2 regions of the Methylobacterium sp. WL19 genome follow, and region 2 is predicted to be linked to the other one. Evidence: predicted binding sites of a transcription regulator. Region 2 holds the regulator's gene; the other holds the start of a gene.
What was found. The regulator PhoB, encoded in region 2, activates phosphate uptake and scavenging genes when phosphate is short. The targets are predictions, from matches to a motif close to TGTCATNNANCTGTCAT.
Positions count from the first base shown of each region.

Region 1: a site for PhoB is predicted at 10,185-10,201, ahead of FV220_RS04100 (inorganic phosphate transporter). Genes of this name have one in related genera too.

Region 1 is NZ_VRVC01000011.1:10,346-22,152, forward strand. It holds gene cydB (cytochrome d ubiquinol oxidase subunit II) at 1-786, shown strand, start outside; gene FV220_RS04050 (DUF2474 family protein) at 822-923, shown strand; gene FV220_RS04055 (PHB depolymerase family esterase) at 1,048-2,259, opposite strand; gene FV220_RS04060 (CopG family transcriptional regulator) at 2,322-2,741, opposite strand; gene FV220_RS04065 (DUF4239 domain-containing protein) at 3,058-3,849, shown strand; gene FV220_RS04070 (hypothetical protein) at 3,879-4,076, opposite strand; gene FV220_RS04075 (alpha/beta hydrolase) at 4,161-5,156, opposite strand; gene FV220_RS04080 (ATP-binding cassette domain-containing protein) at 5,255-5,719, opposite strand; gene FV220_RS04085 (hypothetical protein) at 6,048-6,473, shown strand; gene FV220_RS04090 (hypothetical protein) at 6,956-7,345, shown strand; gene FV220_RS04095 (VOC family protein) at 7,682-8,056, opposite strand; gene FV220_RS04100 (inorganic phosphate transporter) at 8,497-10,134, opposite strand; partial or broken gene FV220_RS25960 (recombinase family protein) at 10,360-10,707, opposite strand; gene FV220_RS04110 (ImmA/IrrE family metallo-endopeptidase) at 11,200-11,807, opposite strand, start outside.
Region 2 is NZ_VRVC01000121.1:1,953-13,759, forward strand. It holds gene FV220_RS19855 (hypothetical protein) at 1-2,189, shown strand, start outside; gene phoB (phosphate regulon transcriptional regulator PhoB) at 2,352-3,053, opposite strand; gene phoU (phosphate signaling complex protein PhoU) at 3,144-3,869, opposite strand; gene pstB (phosphate ABC transporter ATP-binding protein PstB) at 3,955-4,773, opposite strand; gene pstA (phosphate ABC transporter permease PstA) at 4,820-5,716, opposite strand; gene pstC (phosphate ABC transporter permease subunit PstC) at 5,736-6,710, opposite strand; gene pstS (phosphate ABC transporter substrate-binding protein PstS) at 6,852-7,886, opposite strand; gene FV220_RS19890 (hypothetical protein) at 8,194-8,427, shown strand; gene FV220_RS19895 (hypothetical protein) at 8,467-8,676, opposite strand; gene recN (DNA repair protein RecN) at 8,775-10,448, opposite strand; gene FV220_RS19905 (outer membrane protein assembly factor BamD) at 10,567-11,445, opposite strand; gene lpxC (UDP-3-O-acyl-N-acetylglucosamine deacetylase) at 11,668-11,807, opposite strand, start outside.

The DNA of each region.
Region 1 (11,807 bases), on a different contig from region 2:
CCACTCGCCTACGCGGTGATCATGCCGGCCCTCTATGCGCCGATCATCGCCATGCTGCTGGGCCTGATCTTCCGGGGCGTCGCGTTCGAGTTCCGGTGGCGCGACCCCGGCCACCGGGCCCTGTGGGACATCGCCTTCACCGGCGGATCGGTGGTGGCCACCTTCGCGCAGGGCGTCGCCCTCGGTGCGCTGCTGCAGGGCATCGAGGTCCAAGGCCGTGCCTATGCCGGCGGCTGGTGGGACTGGCTGTCTCCCTTCAGCGTGCTCGTCGGAATCGGCCTGGTCTGCGGCTATGCGCTCCTGGGGGCGACCTGGCTCGTCATGCGCACGGAAGGATCGCTGCAGGAACGCGCCCGCTCGCTGTCCCTGTGGCTCGGCGCGGCGACGATCGCGGCCGTGGCGGCGGTGAGCGCGGCGACGCCGTTCCTGAAGGGACAATACTGGGAGCGCTGGTTCTCGATGCCGAACGTGCTGCTCACGGCGCAGGTGCCGATCCTGGTCGCCGTCGCCTCGTTCCTGTTCTTCCGCCTGCTGCGGAAGGGGGCCGAGACCGCGCCGTTTCTCCTGGCCCTCGGTCTGTTCCTGCTCTCCTTCGCCGGGCTCGGCATCAGCATCTTCCCGGATATCGTGCCCGGCCGCATCACTATCTGGGATGCCGCCTCGCCGCATGCGAGCCAGGTCTTCCTCCTGGCCGGCGCGTCCGTGCTGATCCCCATCATCCTGGCCTATACCGCCTATTCGTACTGGGTCTTTCGCGGAAAGGTCGATGAGGCGGGGTACCATTGATGGAGCCCGCCGCGTTTCGCCGAAACCCATCGCCGTTGTGGCGGCGTCTGCTCTGGTTCGCGGCGATCTGGGCGGCCAGCATCGTCGCCCTCGGGATCGTCTCATTCGGTCTTCGCGCCTGGCTGAAGGCCGGTTAGTACCGGGCGGCCGAGAGCGTCCCGCCGGGAGTCTCTTTCGTCCCGTCCTACGGAACGGTCTCCCGAACGACGGGTCCTGCGAAGACCTTCGACGCAGTCCGAAGAGCCCCGCAGGTCGAAGCGGTCACGACGAACGGTTCGCGTGCGTCATGAAGAACCGCACCATCTCCCGGCTGGCATCGGGGCCGCGCGGATCGGTGTAGGTTCCGTCGCTGCTTCCGCCGGACCAGGCATGTCCGGCGCCGTGAAGCGCCCAATGTTCGAGCATGGCGCGCCCGGACGCATCCGTCCGGACCGTACGGGTGAAGCCCATCCCACCCTCGGTCGTCCCTTGGGTCGCCGTGCGCGCGAGCGAAACGCCCGGCATCGCGAGGGCGATGACCTGTTCGCCGTTGACCGGCTTCACCGTCTTGTCGGCATCCCCGTGGAAGACGATGGTCGGCACGCCCGGACCGTTCTGCGACGCCTTGAAAGTACCGCCCCCATTCATGGCGGCGAAGGCGGAGGGCATGTCGCTGGCCGCCCCGCACGGCAGCCCGGAATGGACGCCGACCGCCGCGAAGACATCCGGATAAGTCGCCGCCATGATCGCCGCCGCCGCCCCGCCGGCCGACAGGCCCGCCGCATAGACCCGGCTCGAATCGGCGGAGAACTCCTTCACCACCTCCAGGGCGATGCCGGCGATCAGCGAAGGTTCGCCGCGGCCTCGCTGCTGGTCACCGGCGTTGAACCAGTTCCAGCACTTCTGCATGTTGGCCGATTGCGGCTGGCCGGGATAGGCCACGAGGAACGTCTGCTCCTCGGCGAGTGCGTTCATGCGGGTTCCGGCGGCGAAATCGTCCGGGTTCTGGGTGCAGCCATGCAGCATGACGACGACGGGAAGGGCCTGGCCCCGGTAGCCGCTGGGGACATAGACCTTGTAGGCCCGGCTGCCCGCCTCGTTGCCGAAGCTCCGCTCCTCGAACCGCGCCCCTTCCGGCACGGCGACGGTGGCGCCCCTCGCCGATCCGATGCCCTGTCCGAGGTCGGGCATCGCGCCCATCTTGGGGAAACGTTCGCGCAGGGTCTGGATCGTCTCCGCGAGTCCCGGCCGTGCGAAGGCGGTTTTCGCCGTGCTCGCCGCCCCATCGGCGGACGTGCGGTCGGTGGCGGGCGCGGTCCAGGCCCCGCCGGACATCGTGGGCGCCACCATGTCGATGGTCCCGGCAGCAGCGTGGGGGCCGGTCGGTGTCGACGGAACAGGCCGTCCCTGGAGCAGGGCCATCGCCTCGCTCAACTGGCCCGCGCGGGTGAGACGGGTCACCTCACCCATGTCGATGGTCGAGAAAGCGGTCATGGTCACGATCCTGGATGGGGTGGCGGCACGGAACGTCGTTCCGCACGGGTCATGGCGAATGGTCAGGCGATGCGGTCGGCCAAGGCCGCCTTGACTTCGGGACTGGCCTGGAAGGCCCCGAGAACCTGCACCGAGGCGATGGCCTGTCGGGCCAGCTCCGGCGTCACATCGAACGCGATGCTGGCAAGGCCGAGCACCTGAATGTGCAGCGGCGTCCCCGCATCCCTGGCGGCTTCGAGATCGCGGACGCTGTAGTGGGACAGCCCGAGACTGAGCTGCTTGCGGGCGACCGATTGCTTCACCGCGTCGCCCTGACGGTCGAGCTGATTGCGCACGGCCGTGCGGATGAAGTCGGCACGGTTGGCATAGAACCCGTCCCGAACCAGGAGGTCGATCTGGCCGAGATCGACGAAGCCGAGATTGAGGGTCAGCTTCTCGCTGTCGGGCGCTTTGGGACGAAGCTCACGAACCGTATCCGACATCGAAAACCATCCCCATACCATCTCGTTGGATGGTCTGTAGATGGTGCGCCGCAGTACGAGCGCAAGTGCCGGCGTGGAATCGGGGTACGCGAATGAGGGAATTGGGGCGAGCACCACGCGGTGGGCCCGTCACTCACAATGAGGTGGCCCTTCGGATCGCGGGCACCGGGCGTGTTGCGTTGCATTCCAAAGGCGCGCGGTGCTTCGTGCGCCCCTGCGGGTGACGGCGGGCATCGTCGTCCGCAATCTGGAACGACGCATGCGTCCTCGCTCGCGCAGCCCTCATCACGGCCGCCGCCACCGGCCCGGATCACCCATGATGCTCACGTTCTGGCTCGACCAGCCGATCTGGCTGATCTTCGGGACCCTTGCGCTTCTCGTCTCGGCCTGGTGCCTGATCCTGATGCTGCTCACCAACACGAAGCGGACGCGTCCCGTCGTCGTGGCGGTGGCGACCGGGATCGCCCGCGCCTTCGTGGGTGTCCTGTCGGTACTGCTGTCGCTCCTGATGGGATTCGTCGCCAACGATGCGTGGGAGCGCCAGAGGCAAGCCTCCCGCGTCGTCCAGACGGAGAGCGCTCAGACGCGGGCCGTGTTTAACCTGAGCCGGTCCGTGTCGAAGGATCTACCGGATATCCGCATGATGTTGGCGGAGTACATCGAGGCCATCGTGGTCGAGGAATGGCCGGCGATGGCCAATGGCGGAAAGGCATCATCGAAGGCGGATCAGGCCTTCGGCCGGCTGCTCCAGGCCGTGGTGGCGCCGAATTTCGACATCGTCGTGGGCCGAGCCAATCACTCCGCTCTCCTGGCCGCCACCCTCGCCCTGCAGACCGCCCGGAGCGAACGGCTCGCCCTCAGCGAAGTGGAGGGGGACGACAGCAAGTGGGCGACCCTGCTCGCGCTCCTGGCCCTGACCCTGCTGGTCATCGCCGCGATCCACACCGAACGACCCGCGTCGCAGGCAATGACATTGACCGTCTTCGGTCTGGCGATGGTGATCACGCTGGGCGTCGTGGCGATGCACGAACGCCCCTTCGACGGACCACTGGCGATCCGTCCGTCATTGCTGGAACAGGTCCGCACGGTCATCGACCCGGGCAGCTGAGAACCTCGCTCCCCACGATGAGTGCGGACCTACCGCAGGGTCGGGGACTCGCCGGCATGAAGGGCGCGTCCCTCATCGGGACCGCTGACGGCGTTCAGGCGCTCGAGATGCTCGAAGACATGCGCGAAAGCTTGCGTGACGGCTTGCTCGAACGATCCGTCACCCTTGCCCTGTGCGGTTTTCAAGGCGGCCAGGAGAGCCTGATGTTTCTCGGTGTCGCTCGACATGGCGGTCTCCTCGGCCGGGCGGAATGCCGGCTCGTGAGGGCAAGCGCGGGGAGCGGGGTCGGGTTCCCATGCGGCCGGGGGCGGTCAGAGATCGGATCGGGGATCGGTCTTGCCACCGGCGCCCGCGATGGGGCCACCGAGCGTCGCCTTGAACCAGGCGACGACCCGATCGATCACGGGCTGCTGAAACCAGGGCAGGTCGCCGTGGCCCGCTCCCTCGACCAGCACATACACCGCCTTGTTGCCCTTAGCCCGCAGGGCTTCGAACAACTGTTTGCTCTGCACCGGCGAGACGAGCGTGTCGGCAGTGCCGTGCATGATCAGAAAGGGCGGCTCATCGGCGCCGAGATGACCGATGGGACTTGCCGCCAGCGCCTTTGCGGGATCGGCCGAGATCGAAGCACCGGCGAAGTCGCGAAAGGCCGGTCCGTTGACCAAGAGCGCTTCGGTCACCGCAGGCGATTGGTGCATGAGTTGAACCGCCGGAGAAAATCCCTCGCCGATATTGAGAAGGTTCGAGATGCCGTAAAGGGTCACCGCCGCCTGCACATCGGAGGACTGATCGAGATGATCGCCCTTGTCGAAAACTTTCTCTCCGTTAGTGACGCCGACCATCTGCGAGAGATAGCCGCCGGCGGAATCGCCGAGCACGCCGATACGGGCCGGGTCGATGCCGTATTCGGCCGCATGAGCCCGCAGGTAGCGCACGGCCGCCTTGCCATCCTGCACCAGAGCCGGGAACCTGTCGGGGACGACGCGATACTCGGCGGCGGCGACGACGAAGCCGGCCGCGGCCAACGCCGACCGCATCTCGAAGTATTTCTCATGGTCGGCAGTGGTAAATCCGCCACCTGGGAAATAGACGATCGCAGGCTTCTTGTCGTTGGTGCGTGGCACGAGCAGCGACATGCGCAATTGTCTGACCGCACGCATCGAACGGATCTGAGAATAGATCACACCGCTGATCTGGTCGACCTGGTTTCGGCGTCCTTCGACGCGAACGACCTGAGCCCCCTCGGAATAACCGGGCAGTTGCGCATCGCCCGCGGATGCCTGCTGAGAAAGCCCACTCACAGCCATGACGCCTCCCAAGCAAAGAGCCCGGATCAGTCTCATAGGATGCCCCTTTGTCGGTCGAGATGACATGACCCTACACCAAGAACCGGTGAGGGCATGTGTCAGTGGCCTGCCCCCTGGAAAGCGGTCCTCCTCACAAATCTTGTGTGTCGACGATCGACGCCAGGGTGCACGTCTCGCGCCGTATCAAGACAGTGTCTCATAGCAGCACGACACGAATGGCCTTGCCGACGGCCAGCGCCGAGCGGCAGGGCGACGTTGTCGAGGGCCGACAGGCGCGGCAGCAGATGGAAGAACTGGAAGACGAAGCCGATCAGGCGGTTGCGCAACCCGGCGGTCTCGCTCTCGTTCAGGTCCGCCGTGTCGGTCCCGACCAGGCGGATCGCGCCTTCGTCGGGCCGGTCGAGGAGTCCGATGAGGTTCATGAGCGTGGTCTTGCCGGACCCCAAGGCCCCCGTGCGGGCGCAGAGTTCCCCGCTTCGGACGTGGAGGTTCACCCGGCTGAGGACGGGGAGCGAACCTGCCCGGCCATGATAGGCCTTCGTGACGTTCTCGATGCTCATCATGGCCCAGCCCATGCCCGACCTAACACTTTGTCCGACGGGACAAGGGGCTTCGGGTGTGACTATCGATACTCTGACTTTGCGAGCAAGCTACTATTTTTGTAGATTGACAATCCCCATTTTTGATAACAGCGTCAAATGCCGATCCTGTTCTGCCTAATATAAGTATCATTGCCTTATTATTGCGAACAATGACATAAATTTTATATATAGATTAAGTTTTTGCCCCATCTGCCAATCTGTTGTTTTAAAACTTGCCCATACTCAAATTCTCGGACGATTTATTGCTGCGACATGTGCAGTAGAACTGACACGTCAAAAAGAGGATATCATGAATAAGACATTGTTCGCGGGCGCTCTCATTCTCGCTTTGTCGGTCATGGCGAATTCGGCTCAGGCACAGAGCGTTTTGACGGCGACGGTCAACAACAACACGCCGGTCTCAGTAGATTTCTCTTCACCATCCGGCTGTATCGGCACGAATGGTTTTTCTTCCATCGGGAATGGCGGGAGCCAGACGTCGACCATACAGAGCCCATACTCGACGTCGAACGGCTGCTCGATCCGCTACACGCGCTCCGGCAATTTGCGCTACTGCAACTGGAACGCGACGCGCACCAGAAGTTCGGCGAGCGGCCGCTGGAGTTATCCGACCGTCAACACGTCATCGAATGGTTCGGGCGTGACCTGTTCCAGCAGCATTACCTCGGTGGGCTTCAACGGGAATTGGTCCGTCAGCCCGACGATTGCGCCTTGAAGGCGAAGTTCCTTCGTTCGTGAAATAAAAGAATCGATCTTATGCCCGATTAACCGGTCCGCGCCTCATCCGGCGTGGATCTAGACAGCATACGTCGAAGGATACATTGATGATGTCGAGCGGGATGACGGGCGTCGACCGGCCCACAACTCCCTTGCTCCGCGACCCTGCCGGCGAGTCTCGGGTGTCCACGAGCGACGAGGCGAGCGCCCCTCGTTCATCGATCGGTCCGGCAAGCGTGGTCGAGCTTTCGGCCCCGGCAAAGGCCGTATCCCCCAATCGCATCGGCCTCGAAGGACTTCACCACCGTTGCCACGGATGCGCGGGCCGCGCTGGATGCGGGCTACACGAAGGCGGGGAAAACCTCTTCGATCTATACAACAGGCGCCGAGCGGCAGGAGCTGTTCAGCGGGCTCGACCGGCGCGCGCTCTACGCGATCAAGAGCAACGAAGGCGGGAGATTCTCAGATCTCGAACGAAAAATGGCCAATAGCGAGATGCGAGATCGCCTTCATGCCGATACCGGGCTCGATGCGGTAGTCTCAGGCGGTAAGCTCGCGCCGACATGGAATAAGGTCGTAACCTATCTCGACAACGTCAGCGCCGAAGAGAAGGGAAGCTTCGATTGGGCGAAAGAACGCGCAGCGATGCAGTCCAACTACGAGGCTAGAAGTCGTTTCGAGGGTGAGCAACCGGAGAATCTCGACTCGACGAACCAGACCGTGAAGCTGATCAAGGCGGCGCTCGACAGCCTGAAGGCACTCAACGATCCCTCCAATCGGCTGGAGGACATGCCGCTCTACAAGCAGGCGCAGGAGCTCTTCGCCAGCCAGCAGGCCGGCGCATTGACCGGCATTGACATCGAGGCATGATCGCAGAGCCGCAGCAGAAGGGTCGGCTCTGACCGGCATGCCGGCTCTCCCGAACCAGCTGACGCAAATCATCGGCGCTGACGTCCTTGCGTAGCGGTACGCAAGCCGACTTGGCGAACCCTCCCGGTCCGCCCTATCGAATCACAACGGCCCCGCCGAACAAACCCCGTGAGTCCCCCTCATCGCCGATTGGTATGAGCCACCCGCTGCCGTGGCCAGCGTGAGCAGCTTCTGGGCGTCGAATTGACGTCCGCTCCCCATCTTTAGCGGACGCACCACATCAGCACTTGCCCTCGGCTTCGACGTCGAACAGGGTGGTGACGGCCATGGCTCTTGTCACTTCGCCGGCTGGGTCCGTACGGTGAGCTTGTTTCCATCGGGATCGCGAAGGTAAGCGACAAAGGACCCGTTCGGGCGCTCTGCGGGAGGGCTTTCGATGGCGGCGCCGCCATGCTCGGTGCCGGCCCGATGCCACGCCAGAACATGCTCGCGGCTCGATGCGACGATACCGACGGTTCCGCCGTTGGCTGCAGTCGCCGGCTTGCCATCGATGGGCTTCGTGATCATCAGCCGCCCGCCCTCGTGAGCGTAGATCAGCCGACCCCTGGGATCCATCTCGCCGGGCTTCCCTCCCAACGCGACGAATGTGGCATCGTAGAAGCACCGTGCCCGCTCCAGGTCATTGCTGCCGATCATGAGATGGGTGAACATACCTTCTCTCCGAAGAGGGGGCCGCGCGAGATGGCCGTGGTCGAGCGTGGCGACGAGCTGTTGCCAATGGCATACCCGCACGTATCGGGCAGCTTAACGACCGCTGATCAGCCCTTCAGGAAATCGGCCTAGGGCTGCGCCCGACCACGTTGGGTCGGGGCACATCTCCAGGCCTTTGTTGTGCCGCGCTCTTTTTCGCCGAACCGGCATCCACTTCGGCGGAGAGCGCTCTAGCCTCACAGTCGCTCCTTCGGGCTTCTCGTAGCACCCGAAACGCCTGCAAGCGGGAGTAGCCCGAGGCCGACGCAGCGGCATCGACGCGATTATGCAGTCCGGTAGAGCTTTTCCCTCACAGGGAACGTAGAGCACGGTCCCGCAGGCTATTCGGCCCACATCATCTTCATGAAGCCGAGGCGGTCACCCGCGTCGCATCCGTCATCTCAGAAGACATGTCGCAGGATGAAGAAGAGGACGCCCGCCAGGGTGATGGCGGCGGGCAGCGTCAGCACCCAGGCCAACGCCATGTTGCGGACGGTGGACATCTGCAGGCCCGAGCCGTTGGCCGCCATGGTGCCGGCGACGCCGCTCGACAGGATGTGGGTGGTCGAGACCGGCAGACCGTAAAGCTCGGCGAGGCCGATGGTGCCGGCGGCGACCATCTCGGCGGACGCCCCCTGCGCGTAGGTGAGATGGGTCTTGCCGATCTTCTCGCCTACGGTGACGACGATGCGCTTCCAGCCGACCATGGTGCCGAGGCCGAGGGCCAAGGCGACGCAGACCTTGACCCAGGTCGGAATGTAGCGGGTCCCGTCGTTGAGGAGGCCGGTATAGGCCTTCAGGGTGCCGGTCTCGGCCTCCGAGAACGTCGCGCCGTTCTTCGGCAGGAGCCGGATCGCGTCGGCGGCGAGATACATGTCGTTGCGCAGGTTCGAGGTCGCCGCCGCCGGCACCTGCTTGATGGCGCCGTAGCCCTTCACGTTGTCGGCGATGTCGGTGGAGAGCGCGGCGAGCGCCCCGTACACGGCAGGCCGGTTCAGGTCCTTGGTCTTCAGGGCTTCCGACACCTGCTTGCGAGCCTCGGCGGCATCGGGCTTCGGCCCGTTCCCGGCATGGCTCGCGAACACCGTGCTGGCGTTCTGGGAGGTCTGGATGAAGGCCGGGGTGGTGTCGTCCGACATCGTCCGGTTGAGGGCGTAGGCGGTGGGGGCCGCGCCGATGAGAATGAGCATGATCAGGCCCATGCCCTTCTGCCCGTCATTGCCGCCATGGAAGAACGACACGAGGGTGCAGGTCAGGATCAGTAGGCTGCGGATCCACAAAGGCGGCGGGGTTTCGCCCTTGGGGGCCTCGTAGAGATCCTTGCGGCGCACCGTGAACTTGAGGGCCAGCAGAAGCAGGGCGGCGGCGAAGAACCCGATGACGGGGCTGAACAGCAGCGCCTTGAACACGCCCAAGGCCTGCGCCCAGTCGACGCCCGATGTGGCCTGTCCTTCGGGAGCCATCAGCTGGTTGGCGAGGCCGACGCCGATGACCGATCCGATCAGGGCATGGGACGACGAGTTCGGCAGGCCGAAGGCCCAGGTGCCGAGGTTCCAGAGGATCGCCGCGATGAGCAGCGCGAAGATCATGGCGTAACCGGCCGAGGACCCGACCTGCAGGATCAGTTCCACCGGCAGCAGGGTGACGATGGCGTAGGCGACCGCGCCGGAGGACAGCATCACACCGAGGAAGTTGAAGGCGCCGGACCAGATGACCGCGACGAGCGGCGGCATTGAGTGGGTGTAGATCACGGTGGCGACCGCATTGGCGGTGTCGTGGAACCCGTTCACGAACTCGAAGGCCAGGGCGATGAGCAGAGCCAGGCCGAGCAGCACGAAGGCGCCGATGGCGAGAGGCGACTGGCCCACCGCGTTCATGTCGGTCACGAGACTGTAGAGCGCGTAGGCCAATCCCGCGACCAGGACGAGTAGGAACGCGATGACCCCGCCCGGATGAATGCCGTGATCGAGCTTTGGCCCTGCGGCGGGCGCAATGGCGCCCATCGGCAAGCCAGTCGGAGCAGCAACGGCGTCGGACATGATGGCCTCAGGACCCTAGGGATCAGTGATCCTGCCAGTAGGTCGCGCTCATAACAGTCCTGTGACACGTATTCGAAATTCCCCTGCCTCGACGGATTACGGCTGAGACCTCGAACGTAAGGCGCCGGCATTCCTCCCGAGCCTGGACTGGCGATAGGCCAAGTGACATCCGCATGCAGCCAGATCAAGCAACCGGCATGGCCTGCTCCAGCCGGACCGTGAGGATTCGCGAAGCACCCGACAAACCTGCATGCGGGAGCAGCCCAAGGCCAACGATTGCTGCTGCTCCATTGCCGGCCTTCGACAACGTCATGATCCGGTCGCGGTCGACGCGGCGCTTACCGCCGGCATACACACCGCTGCCCGTCGCGCGCTCGATGCCATCGCGCTGGCGCTCCTTGATGAACCGCCGCAGGAACTCAAGCACCGTCGCCAACTCGACCCGGCCGTCGCGGCTGCCGCCCGAGATCTTCTCCTAACGGATGACCCCGCAGCCTTCGGCCTTCAACCGGGCAACCTGCCCATCAAGATCCTGTCGAGGGTGCTGACGCGAGCGTAACCGATGCGGGCCATGGCTTGTAACCTCAGGCTTTAGGCCTGAGGTTACCTTGTCACAAATAGCCGGTGTCACCCCAGATATTACGATGACCGGCGCCAGCTGTGTTACGTGACGCCAGGGTGTACCCTAATGTGACAACGAGCCGTGATCCACTTTTGATTTTCGCGAGCCACCTCAATAAGTTCGTTTCACTGGGCGACCGTTTTGCTGAAATGAAGAAGCCCTAATATGTGAAGCCACATTAACAACGCGCTACGATTTTTCATATCTTACTCTCATGCAGATGAATTCTTAAAGATGAGCTCATCAATCACTTTTCGGCCTTAAATCGCGGCAGATTTATTGTTGTATAGGACAACCGGCCTATACCCGCAGGCGGCATAACAGATGATTGAATTGAGTATCATCTATCTGAAAGTCAAATTTTTCTATTTTTAGTCATAAACGATTTCCTAGATTCTGAGGTTGTCACTCCAGCTAAGAATTATATCTTACAAAAGTCTCGCCTACCGGCGCCCCGAGTGGAAGCGGTAACGCCAGCCCTCCTCCAGCCTGCGCTCCTCCGCGCTCTCCTCCGGCACGGGTTCCAGACGCAGCAGGATCATCGCGAAGCCGTTCTGCTGGAGATAGACCTGCTCGGAGAGACCCGGCGCGCGGAGGTCGCGCCTTACATCGATCCAAAGATCGGGACTGCACGGGGCGATGTCGCCCGCGATGTTCGGCCGATGCGAACTGCTATGATAGCGCGAGCGTGTCGGGACCGGACTGCCGACCCCGCAGACGATGGTCGGAAAGGAGAGGCTGCGATAGCACCGCTGCACCCGGCCGTTGCCCGCCACGACGATGGCGATCCGCTCGGGGTGGTACTGCACGTAGGCCCGAGCCGCCGCCTCCTTGCCGACCGCAAAGTCGCGCGCGAGCGCAAGTACGTGCTGCAGGTCGGGCTCGCGAAAGGCAGCCACGGCCTCCCGCAGCAAGTGCGGTGGCATCAGCACGAGTGTGGCGAAGCGGTTGGCCTCGACTTCCCTAAGCTGGCGTTCGTCGCCCTCCTTGGCTGTGAGGCGCAGTAGGTCGGAACTCTTGCACAGGAACCGGCCGGGCTGATCCGGGACGT
Region 2 (11,807 bases):
ATCATAAACTCATGGACACTGCCTTGACGCCCGCGGTACCAATCCCAGGCGCCCCCGGACACTATTATGACCGCGATATAACAAATTACGACGTTATAAAAAGTCTTTTTACGAGCCGCGGACTGGAACAACAATTCAACGACAAGGAGAGCAGCTGGCTGAATGAGTATTTTTACCCACAAAGAGGGGTCACAAACCTTGAAAAAGCCGTCGATACCCTGCGACAGCTGACGAGCGGCCAGCACAAGTTCGATGTCGCCGACTCGATCGGCAGGACAATCGAGATCGATCACCCGACATATGACAAGGCGCCCAACACGCTGGAAGGTTACGCCGGCAACGATACGCTCATCGGGGGTGATGGCAACGACACGCTCAAGGGCGGCGGTGGCAACATCGATTATACGGTCTTCGGCGCCAATGGTGACGGCCACGATACCCTCTACGGCAAGGGTGGCGACGACATCATGCTCGGCGGCACCGGCAACGATGTGCTCGACGGTGGCGCGGGCAACGACCGTCTCGATGGCGGCGCCGGCAGCGACACGGCGAGCTACAAGTCGGCGACCGTTGGCGTGACCGTCTCCCTCGATTTGCAGGGCTGGCAGGAGATCGTCCCCGAAAAGGTGACCGTGTTCCAACCGGACCCTTACCCCGGCGAGGGCCCCGGAGGCATCGTAACCCCCCCTCCCGTCATAACGACGATCCGGGCGGAAAAGGATCGCCTCCTGAGCATCGAGAACCTCGAAGGCAGCAGGTTCAACGACCGTCTCACGGGCAACGTCCTGAGCAACACGATCCACGGCGGCGCCGGCAACGACGACATCGACGGTCATCTCGGTGCGGACCGGATGTACGGCGAGGCCGGCAACGACACCTACGTCGTCGATCAATCCGGCGATCGCGTCTTCGAAGCGAAGGATGCCGGGCAGGACACCGTCAAGACGAGCGTCAGCTACGTCCTCGCTGCCGGACAGGCGATCGAGACCCTGGCCACGGCGAAAGCGACGGGCACGGGCGCGATGAACCTCACCGGAAACGAGTTCGCTCAGGCGCTTGTCGGCAACAACGGCGCCAACCTCCTCGATGGCAAGGGCGGCGCCGACACGATGACCGGGTATGCGGGGAATGATACCTATGTCGTCGACAATGCCGGCGACGTTGTCGTCGAGGCGGCCGATCGCGGCATCGACGCCGTCCGCTCGTCCATCAGCTTGACCTTGGCGGCCAACGTCGAGACCCTCACGCTAGTCGGCACGGCTGCACTCAACGGCACCGGCAACGCTCTCGCCAACACTCTCACCGGCAATGCCGCCGCCAACCTCCTCGACGGCAAGGCCGGGGCCGACACCATGGCCGGCGGCGCGGGATCGGACACCTACATCGTCGACAATATCGGCGACAAAGTCGTGGAACTGAGCGACGCCGGCACCGACCTCGTCAAGGCATCCGTGTCCTTCTCGCTCGGGGGTTCCCACGTGGAACACCTGACGCTCACCGGCACCGGGAATCTCAGCGCCACCGGCAACTCGCTCGATAACGTCCTCAGGGGCAATGGCGGCGTCAACGTCCTCGACGGTAAGACGGGCGCGGACACGATGATCGGCGGTGCCGGCTCCGACACCTACATCGTCGACAACATTCGCGACAAAGCCGTGGAGGGGAGCGACGGCACCGGCATCGACCTCGTCAAGGCGTCGGTGTCCTTCTCGCTAGGGGGTTCCCACGTGGAGAACCTGACGCTGAACGGCACCGGCAACCTCAACGCCACCGGCAACACGCTCGTCAATGATCTCAAGGGCAATGCCGGCGCCAACCATCTCGACGGTGGCCTCGGGGCGGATACGCTGACGGGTTTGGCCGGCGAGGATACCTTCGTGTTCAGCACGAAGCTCGGCGCGACCAATATCGACCACATCACCGATTTCTCGGCCGGGATCGACACGATCCAGCTCTCGAAGAGCATCTTCGCGGCGCTCTCGGCCGATGACCTCGCGGCGGCGTTCAAGGACCTGAGCGTGACCGGTGCCAAGATCGATGCGGACGACCGCATTCTCTACGATCACGACACCGGTGCCCTGTCCTACGATGCCGATGGCAGCGGCACCACGGCCAAGGCGGTCCAGTTCGCCATCATCGACAACCACGATAAGGCGACGCTGACGCACCTCGATTTCCTGCTGGCGTAAGCGTCCCGACACGCCCTGGCCGAATGAGACTCATTCGGCCAGGGCCATTCCGACCGTCGAAGCCCTCGGCCACCCTGCCCGGGTTCTGCCAAGTGTCGAAAGCAGCCCCGGGAGCGGGGACCAAACGTCAGATTTTCGTCACTCGGACTGACCGCTCCGCTCTCACTCGTCCGTCGAGAACATCTCGTCGAAGGAATAGCCGGAGCCGCGCACGGTGCGGATCGGGTCGCTCTGGCGCGGGCGGTTGATAGCCTTGCGCAGGCGGCCCACATGCACGTCCACCGTGCGCTCGTCGATATAGACGTCGTGGCCCCAGACCCCGTCGAGGAGTTGCTCGCGCGAGAATACTCGGCCGGGGCTCTGCATCAGGAATTCAAGGAGCTTGAACTCGGTGGGGCCGAGATGGATCTCGCGGCCCTGGCGGCGGATGCGGTGGCTGACGCGGTCGAGTTCGATATTGCCGGCGATGAGCAGGTCCGCCACGTGGCTCGGCTTGGCCCGGCGCAGGAGCGCGCGGACCCGGGCGAGCAGTTCCGGCACCGAGAACGGCTTGACGATGTAATCGTCGGCGCCGGTGCCGAGGCCGCGGATGCGGTCGCCCTCCTCGCCGCGCGCCGTCAGCATGATGACCGGCAGCCGCTCGGTCTCGCGCCGGGCGCGGATGCGGCGGCACAACTCGATGCCGGAGAGACCGGGCATCATCCAGTCGAGGAGGACGAGGTCGGGAACCTGCTCCTGAAGGCGCAGATCGGCCTCGTCGCCGCGGGCGGCGGTGTCGACGACGAAGCCCTCCGCCTCGAGGTTGTAGCGGAGGAGAAGGGTGAGGGCCTCCTCGTCCTCGACGATCAGGATGCGCGTACTCATGCGGGTGTTTTCAGGGTGAGGGCGGCCGTCCCGTCACGCACGGGACGGCCGCGCGACGATCGTGCCGGAATGGCCCGACCGGAGGGACGGTCAGGCGCTGGCGGGCAACGACACGGTGGCGTAGTTCGATGCGTCGTTCTTCGGGCGATCCTGTTCGGCCAGTTCGTTCGTGCCGGTGACGAGGTAGTGGATCGTCTCGGCGATGTTGGTGGTGTGGTCGCCGATCCGCTCGATGTTCTTGGCGCAGAACAGTAGATGCGTGCAGAACGAGATGTTGCGCGGGTCTTCCATCATGTAGGTCAGCAATTCGCGGAAGAGCGAGTTGTAGAGCGCGTCGATGGCGTCGTCACGCTCCCAGACGTCGAGGGCGGCCTTCACGTCCTGGCTCGCATAGGCGTCGAGGACGTCCTTCAGCTGCTCCTGCACTAGGTCGCCCATGTGCTGGACGGCGATGACGATCTTCTGCGGCTGGATCTGCTCGGCGATGGCCACCACGCGCTTGGCGACGTTCTTCGACAGGTCGCCGATGCGCTCCAGATCGTTCGAGACGCGGATGGCCGAGACCGTCTCGCGCAGGTCGATGGCGAGGGGCTGACGCTTGGCGATGAGCAGGATCGCCCGCTCCTCGATCTCGTGCTGGAGGGCGTCGAGGCGCTTGTCGGCGCCGATCACCGCCTGGGCCAGGGGCACGTCCCGGCGTACCAGGGCGTTGCCGGAATCGGTCATCATCTTCTCGGCGATCCCGCCCATCTCGGAAATCGAGCGGCGCAGGTTTTCCAGTTCCGTATCGTAGGAACTGACGATGTGGTTGGGCATGCTCGCACTCCTCGACCGAGGCCGCCTCGGGCGGCCTGCATCGCGTAGGATCGGGTCCGGTGCCGCGGACGCGGCCCCGGCGGGCTCAGCCGAAGCGGCCGGTGATGTAGTCCTGGGTCTGGCGCTTCTCGGGGTTCATGAAGATCCGCGTGGTGGGGCCGAACTCCACCAGCTCGCCGAGATACATGAACGCCGTGAACTGCGAGATGCGTGCCGCCTGCTGCATGTTGTGCGTGACGATGACGATCGTGAACTCGGAGCGCAGCTGCTCGATCAGTTCCTCGATGCGGCCCGTGGAGATCGGGTCGAGGGCCGAGGTCGGCTCGTCGAACAGGATCACCTCGGGACGCTGGGCCACGGTGCGGGCGATGCAGAGGCGCTGCTGCTGGCCGCCGGAGAGGCCCATGCCGGACTGCTTGAGCTTGTCCTTCACTTCGTCCCAGAGGGCGGCCTTGCGCAGGGATTCCTCGACGCGGACGTCGAGATCGGCCTTGGGCAGCTTCTCGTAGAGGCGCAGGCCGAAGGCGACGTTGTCGTAGATCGACATCGGGAACGGCGTCGGCTTCTGGAACACCATGCCGATGCGCGAGCGCAGCTCGTTGAGATCGACCTTGGCGTCGAGGACGTTCTGGCCGTCGAGGAGGATCTGCCCCTCGGCGCGCTGCTCGGGGTAGAGGCTGTAGATCCGGTTGAAGGTGCGCAGGAGGGTCGACTTCCCGCAGCCGGACGGGCCGATCAGCGCGGTGACCTGGCGGTCGTGGAAGTTGAGGTTGACCGACTTCAGGCCGTGGAACGAGCCGTAATAGAAGTTCAGGTCCTTCACGGCGATGCGCACGGGGGCCTGCTCGTCGGCCTTGTGGCGGCCGGTCAGCTGAGCTTGCGTGATCGCGGGAGCGGCGTTCATCGGGTGCGTGTCCTTGTGGAGGGCGGGATGGGACGGGGGCGCGGGGTCAGCGCGCCCGCTCGCTCTTGATGACGAAGCGGGCCACGATCGAGAGGGCGAGGATCGTGGCGGTGATGAGGAGGGCGCCGGCCCAGGCGAGCTGCTGCCAGTTCGAGTAGGGCGAGAGGGCGAACTGGTAGATCATCACCGGAAGGTTCGGGATGCCGCCCATGAGGTTGGGCGAGAACCAGCTGTTGTTGTTGAGCGCGGTGAAGAGCAGCGGCGCGGTCTCGCCGGCGATGCGGGCGAGCGCCAGGATGATGCCGGTGACGATGCCGGCGCTGGCACCGCGCCAGGTGATGCTCTTGATGACGACGGAGGGCGGTGCGCCCAAAGCCGCGCCGGCCTCGCGGAGCGTCGAGGGCACGAGGCGGAGCATGTCCTCGGTGGTGCGCACGATCACCGGGGTGGCGATGATGGCCAGCGCCACGCCGCCGGCCCAACCCGAATAGGTCCCCATCGGCCGCACCATCAGGGTGTAGACGAACAGGCCGATCAGGATCGAGGGCGCCGAGAGCAGGATGTCGTTGAGGAAGCGGATCACGTCGGCGAGCTTCGAGTGGCGGCCGTACTCGGCGAGATAGGTGCCGGCCATGACACCCACCGGCGTCGCGATGACGATGCCGATCAGGGTCAGGACCACGCTGCCGAGGATGGCGTTGGCGATGCCGCCGCCTTCCGATCCGGGGCCGGGCGTCGGTTCGCTGAAGAGCAGCGGCGAGAAGCCCTTCACGCCCTCGACGATGAGCATGAGCAGGATCGAGCCCAGCACGACGATGCCGATCAGCGTCGCCACGGTGCTTCCGACGATGAGCAGCTTGTCCGCCACGCGGCGGCTCGACCGGACGCGGCTGGCCTTGAGCGGCGGCGCGTCGTTGGTGGTGAGGGTGTTCACGGCGTCCATGGTTCGGGCTCCAGAGGGCTCAGGCGACCTTCACGCGCCGGACGAGCAGGCGTGCGACGATCAGGACGACGAAGGTGATGACGAAGAGGATGCAGCCCAGCGCCATCAGCGAGTTGAGCTGCAGGCCGTCGGCCTCGTTGAACTCGTTGGCGATGCGCGAGGCGATGGTGGAGCCGGGATCGAAGATCGAGCCGGACAGGCGGTTGGCGTTGCCGATGACGAAGGTCACCGCCATGGTCTCGCCGAGCGCGCGGCCGAGGCCCAGCATCACCGCGCCGATGATCGACACGGACGCCTGCGGCACCAGGACGTGGCGGACCACCTCCCAGGTGGTGCAGCCGATGCCGTAGGCGCTCTCGCGCAGCACGGTGGGGATCTGGTCGAGCATGTCGCGGGTGATCGAGGCGACGAAGGGCACGATCATGATGGCGAGGATGATGCCCGCCGTGAGGATGCCGACGCCGGAGGGAACCCGCGCGTAGAACAGCGTGCCGACGATGGGCAGGCCCTCGACGAGGCTCGAGACCGGCATCTGCACGTAATGGGCGAAGAGCGGGGCGAAGATGAACAGGCCCCACATGCCGTAGATGATGCTCGGGACCGAGGCGAGAAGCTCGATCGTCATCGAGACGGGCTTCCTCGCCCAGCCGGGGCAGAGCTGGGTCAGGTAGACGGCGATGCCGATGGAGATCGGCACGCCGATGACGAGGGCGAGAAGGGCCGAGACCAGGGTGCCGACGATGGCCACGAGGGCGCCGTACTGCTCCTGGCCGATGTTCCAGGCGCTGGAGGTGACGAAGCCGAAGCCGAACTCCCTGAAGGCCGGCCAGCCGCCATAGGCGATGGAGGCCAGGATGCCCGCGAGGAAGAGGAGGACCAGCAGCGCCGACGCGTAGGAGGCGGCGCGGAAGAGCTGGTCGCCGAGGCCGCCCGGCTTCTTGCGAGCGGGGGAGCCCGTGCGGGCCAGCGAAATCTGTTCAGTCAAGGCGGCCATCCGACGTCTGCTTCTTCACCTTGAGGGCTCGTATAGTGCGAGGTAGCGAGTGGCGAGGTGGAACACCGCGTCCACTCGTGGCGCAGGCCCAGCGTTTTTGCCGGGCCTGCGCGGTTTCAGGAGTTCAGCTGGAAGGCTGCCTTAGAAGACGGGCTTGCCGTCCTTGCCCTTGATCTCTTTCCACTCGGTGTGGACGAGGGAGACGACGTTGTCCGGCAGCGGCACGTAGTCGAGGTCGGTGGCGAGCTTGTCGCCGTTCTTGTAGGCCCAGTCGAAGAACTTCAGCACGTCGGCGGACTTGGCCGGATCGGCCGGGTCCTTGTAGACGAGGATGAAGGTGGCCGCCGTGATCGGCCAGGCATCGTCACCGGCCTGGTTGACGAGGGAGATGCCGAAGCCCGGGGCGGCCTTCCAGTCGGCGGAGGCGGCGGCGGCCTGGAACGCCTTGTCGTCGGGAGCCGGGAACTTGCCGGCCTTGTTCTGGATCAGCGCATAGCTGAGTTTGTTCTGCTTGGCGTAGGCCGATTCCACGTAGCCGATGGAGTTCGGCACCTGCTTGACGGTGGCGGTGACGCCCTCGTTGCCCTTGCCGCCCTGGCCGGCGGGCCAGCTGACCGTGGTGGCCGCACCGAATTCCTTCTTCCAGCTCTCGGAGACCGCGCTGAGATAGGTGGTGAAGATGCTCGTCGTGCCGGACGCGTCCGAACGGTAGACCGGGGTGATCGGCGAGTCGGGGAGCTTCAGCCCCTGGTTCACCGCGGCGATCTTGGCATCGCTCCACTTGGTGATCTTGTTGGCGTAGATGTCGGCGATGAGCTCACCGGTGAGCTTGAGCTTGCCCGGCTCGACACCGGCGATGTTCACCACGGTGACGACGCCGCCCATGACGGTGGGGAACTGGACGAGACCGTCCTTCTCCAGGGCCGGGCCCTTGAGCGGCGCGTCGGTGGCGCCGAAATCGACGGTCTTGGCCTGGATCTGCTTGATGCCGCCGCCCGAGCCGATGGACTGGTAGTTGAGGCCCGTGCCGGTCTCCTTGCGGTAGGCTTCCGCCCATTTCGAATAGACCGGGAAGGGGAAGGTCGCGCCGGCACCGGTGATGTCGGCGGCCTGAGCGACGGCGCCGAACTGCGCGGTGGCGAGCCCGATGGCGAGGGCGAAATGGAAGGGTTTCACGGTGGCTCTCCGTAATCTGTCCAGGCGCTGTAGGTGCCGCGCTGCAAGAGCGATCCTGCTGCAGCGCACCGTTACCCGCCCGATCATGCTGGCTCTATGACGGAGCCATGACAGATCGATGACAGGGGCTACCCGTTGACCGCATGAGCGGTGTGGGACAGGGAGAAAGCGGGGTGTGGACCGATGCCCGGACGAAGCGGCACGGTTTTGCGGCCTCGTGCGTTATACGATTCGGCGATGGCGACGACGGAGCAGCCCGTCTCGCCAGCCGTCCTGGAAGGTCAGCACCTTGGAGAACGAATCGAGTGTGACACCCACCGGGGGTGATGGCGATGCCGATTTCCTCGCCCTGCATGCGCGCAGGGAGGATCTGGAGCTCGAGCTCACCCGTGCCGAGCAGCGACGACAGTTCGGGACCGATCCGGACGAGGTCGCGAAAGCCGCCGAGGACGAGCGCGCCCTGCTGGCGGAGCTCGACGCGGTGATGACGCTGATCCGTGGCGCCGAATACCAGCGCATGCCGGGGGCTCGCCGCTGGTAGCGGCGACGGGCCGGCCGGGGTGAAGGAACCGTGACCGTCTCAGCCCACGCGGCGGCGGTCGCGTTCCTTGTGCCGGAGGCGCAGCAGGAGGTCGATCTGGCTGTCCGGAATCGGCTGCGTATCGAACGTGTCTTCGTAGATCGCCCGGAGGGTGCCACCGAGATGGTGGCGGGTCGGACTCGTCAGAATCGGCATGCCGTCCGACTCGTTCACAGGCCGGGGATCGGTCTCACCGTCTCCCAGATCCATCACGCGAACTCCCGATGTGCCGACGCGTTTCCATAAGATTCTCTGCGTCGTACCCATACCATCGCGCAAGATGGTTAACCGAAGGTTAAGATCGCGCGTCAGGCATCCGTAGATTGAAGCAGGCGTGCGGCCGCCGCTCGGGCCTCGTCGGTCACGGTGGCGCCGGCCAGCATGCGGGCGATCTCCTCCCGGCGGGCGGGCGCTTCCAGGGCCGAGACGCGGGTGGCGACCCGGTCGCGGCCCTTCACCGGGTCCTTGGCGATGAGGAAATGCGTCTCGGCCCGCGCGGCGACCTGGGGCGCATGGGTCACGGCCACGACCTGCACCCCGGCCGCGAGACGGGCGAGGCGGGCGCCGATGGCATCGGCCACGGCGCCGCCGACGCCGGTATCGATCTCGTCGAAGATCAGGGTCGGGGCCGAGCCCTTGTCGGCCAGCACCACCTTGAGGGCGAGCATGAAGCGCGAGAGCTCGCCGCCGGACGCCACCTTCATCATCGGGCCGGGCCGCGTTCCGGGGTTGGTCTGCGCCCAGAACTCGACGCGCTCGTAGCCCGCCGGGTCGCGCGATTCGGGGTCGGTGACGATCTCGGTGATGAAGCGGGCGCGCTCCAACTTCAGCGGCGGCAACTCGGCCTTCACGGCGAGGTCGAGGGCCTTGGCGGCCTTGCGGCGGCCCTCGCCGAGCTTGGTCGCGGCCTTGGCATAGGCCGCCTCCGCCTGGGCGAGCGTCGCCTCCAGACCGCCGAGGGCCTCCTCGCCGGCATCGATGGCGGCCACGTCCGCCTCGTAGCGCTGGCGCAGGGCGGCGAGGTCGTCCACCGGCACCTGATACTTGCGGGAGGCCGCGCGGAGCGCGAAGAGCCGCTCTTCCACCTGCTCCAGTTCGCGCGGATCGAACTCGGATTCGCGCAGGGCCGTATCGAGGACGGAATGGGCCTCGTCGAGGGCGGACAGCGCGGCGTCGAGGGCGGCGATGCAGGGCTCCACCAGGGCCGGGATCTGGCTCGCCCGCCGCTCCAGCTTGCGCATGGCCGAGGACAGATGGGACACGGCCGAATTCGGGCCGCCCGCCGCCTCGATCGCCTCGGAGAGCTCGCGGGCCACCTTCTCGCTCTGCTGCATGACCATGCGGCGCTCGGCCAGCGAGGTCTCCTCCCCGGCCTGGGGATCGAGCGTCTCCAGCTCCGACGCGGCATGGCGCAGGAAGTCGACCTCCTTGCGGGCGGCCTCCACCCTGGCGCGGTGCTCGGCGAGAGCCGAGCGGGCGGCGCGCACGCGCTTGGCCGCCTCGCCCACCGCCGCGAGGGGAGCCTGCAAGCCGCCGAAAGCATCGAGGATGGCGCGGTGGGTGCCGGGATCGGCCAGCGCCCGGTCGTCGTGCTGGCCGTGGATCTCGACCAGCGTGGCGCCGATGGCCCGCAGGACCTGCACGCCCACGGCCTGGTCGTTGACGAAGGCGCGGGTGCGGCCGTCGGCCATCTGCACCCGGCGCAGGATCAGGTCACCCTCGGTATCGAGATCGGCCTCGGCCGCGAGGCGGCGGGCGGGATGGTCGAGGGGCACGTCGAACACGGCGGTGACGCCGCCCTGCCCTTCGCCGTGGCGCACGAGGCCGCCATCGCCGCGCCCGCCCAGGGCCAGGGCGAAGGCGTCGAGCAGGATCGATTTGCCCGCACCCGTCTCCCCGGTCAGGACGCTGAGGCCTTCGCGGAAGTTCAGGGCGAGCTTATCGATGAGAACGATGTCGCGGATCGCGAGCTGACTCAGCATGCCGCGGGGTGGGCCTCGTTGGATACGGTGGCCACGTCTTACGGCGAAGCGGCGGCCGCTTCACCCGAAAAATGGCCCGCGACCGATATGCGTGTCGTCGCGGGTTGGGCCGATGCGCTTAGCGCGCGTCGGCGGTGCGGCCGATGACGCCGCGATAGACCTTGCTGAGCCAGGAGGATTTCTCCTCGCGGGGCTCCAGGCCGCCGTTCTGGAGGAGCGCGAACGCATCCTTGTACCAGGGGCTGTCGGGGAAGTTGTGGCCGAGCACGGCGGCGGCGGTCTGCGCCTCGGCGGTGATGCCCAGCGCCATGTAGGCCTCGACCAGACGCTCCAGCGCTTCCTCGGCGTGGCGGGTCGTCTGGTACTTGCTCACCACATCGCGGAACCGGTTGATCGCGGCGGGGAAGTTGCGGCGCTCCAGGTAGAAGCGGCCGACTTCCATTTCCTTGCCGGCGAGCTGGTCGCGGGTGATCTGGATCTTGGCCTTGGCGTCCGCCGCGTATTCCGAGGTCGGATATTTCTGGACGAGCTCCTGCAGACCGGCCAGCGCCTTCTCGGAGCGGTCCTGGTCGCGGGTCACGTCGGGGATCTGCTTATAATGCGACATCGCCATCAGGTACTGGGCGTAGGCCGCGTCCTTGCTCGCCGGGTGGCGCTGCAGGTAGCGCTTCGAGGCGTTGATGGCGTCGTCGTATTTGGCGCCCTCGTAATTCGAGTAGGCGGTCATCAGCAGCGCTTTGCGCGACCAGTCGGAATAGGCATAGGCCTTGTCGAGTTCGCCGAATTTCTTCGACGCGCCCTCGAAGTCCTTGTCCTCCATCTTGGCCAGGCCCTCGCTGTAGAGCTTGTCGGCCGGGACGTCGGGAATGACCTCGGGCTTGTACTTCTCGGCGAAGGGATTGATCGAGTCGAGGGCGTCGCAGCCGCCGAGGCCGAAGCCACACAGCGTCAGGAGCACGGCTGCCGTCGCCCCGCGGTTACGATCGTTGAGACGCATTCCGGTTCCCCCAACAGATGCGCCCGGCAAGGGGGCCGCATCGTCAAGCCATCACAAATGTCGGTCGAGCGGCTGACGGCACGGTGCCACGGCCCATGTGCCTCGATGGGGCACACGCGACCTCGCCTCTTGTCACGGACGATTTACCAGTGGCGTCCGATTTGGGCGTGAAAGCGGCGGCCGAGCGGCGGACGTATTCGAAGCGAGGATGTTGCTTGTCGGTTACAGGTCGCTGGCGAAGGCGGCGAGGCTGAGGCCGACGCCGAATTCCGGCCGGGTGGTCTCGCGGCGGGCGCCGGGCGCTTCGACGATGGTGTAGTTGGCGCGGTCGGCGAACAGCGCGTCGAGGACGCCGACATTCA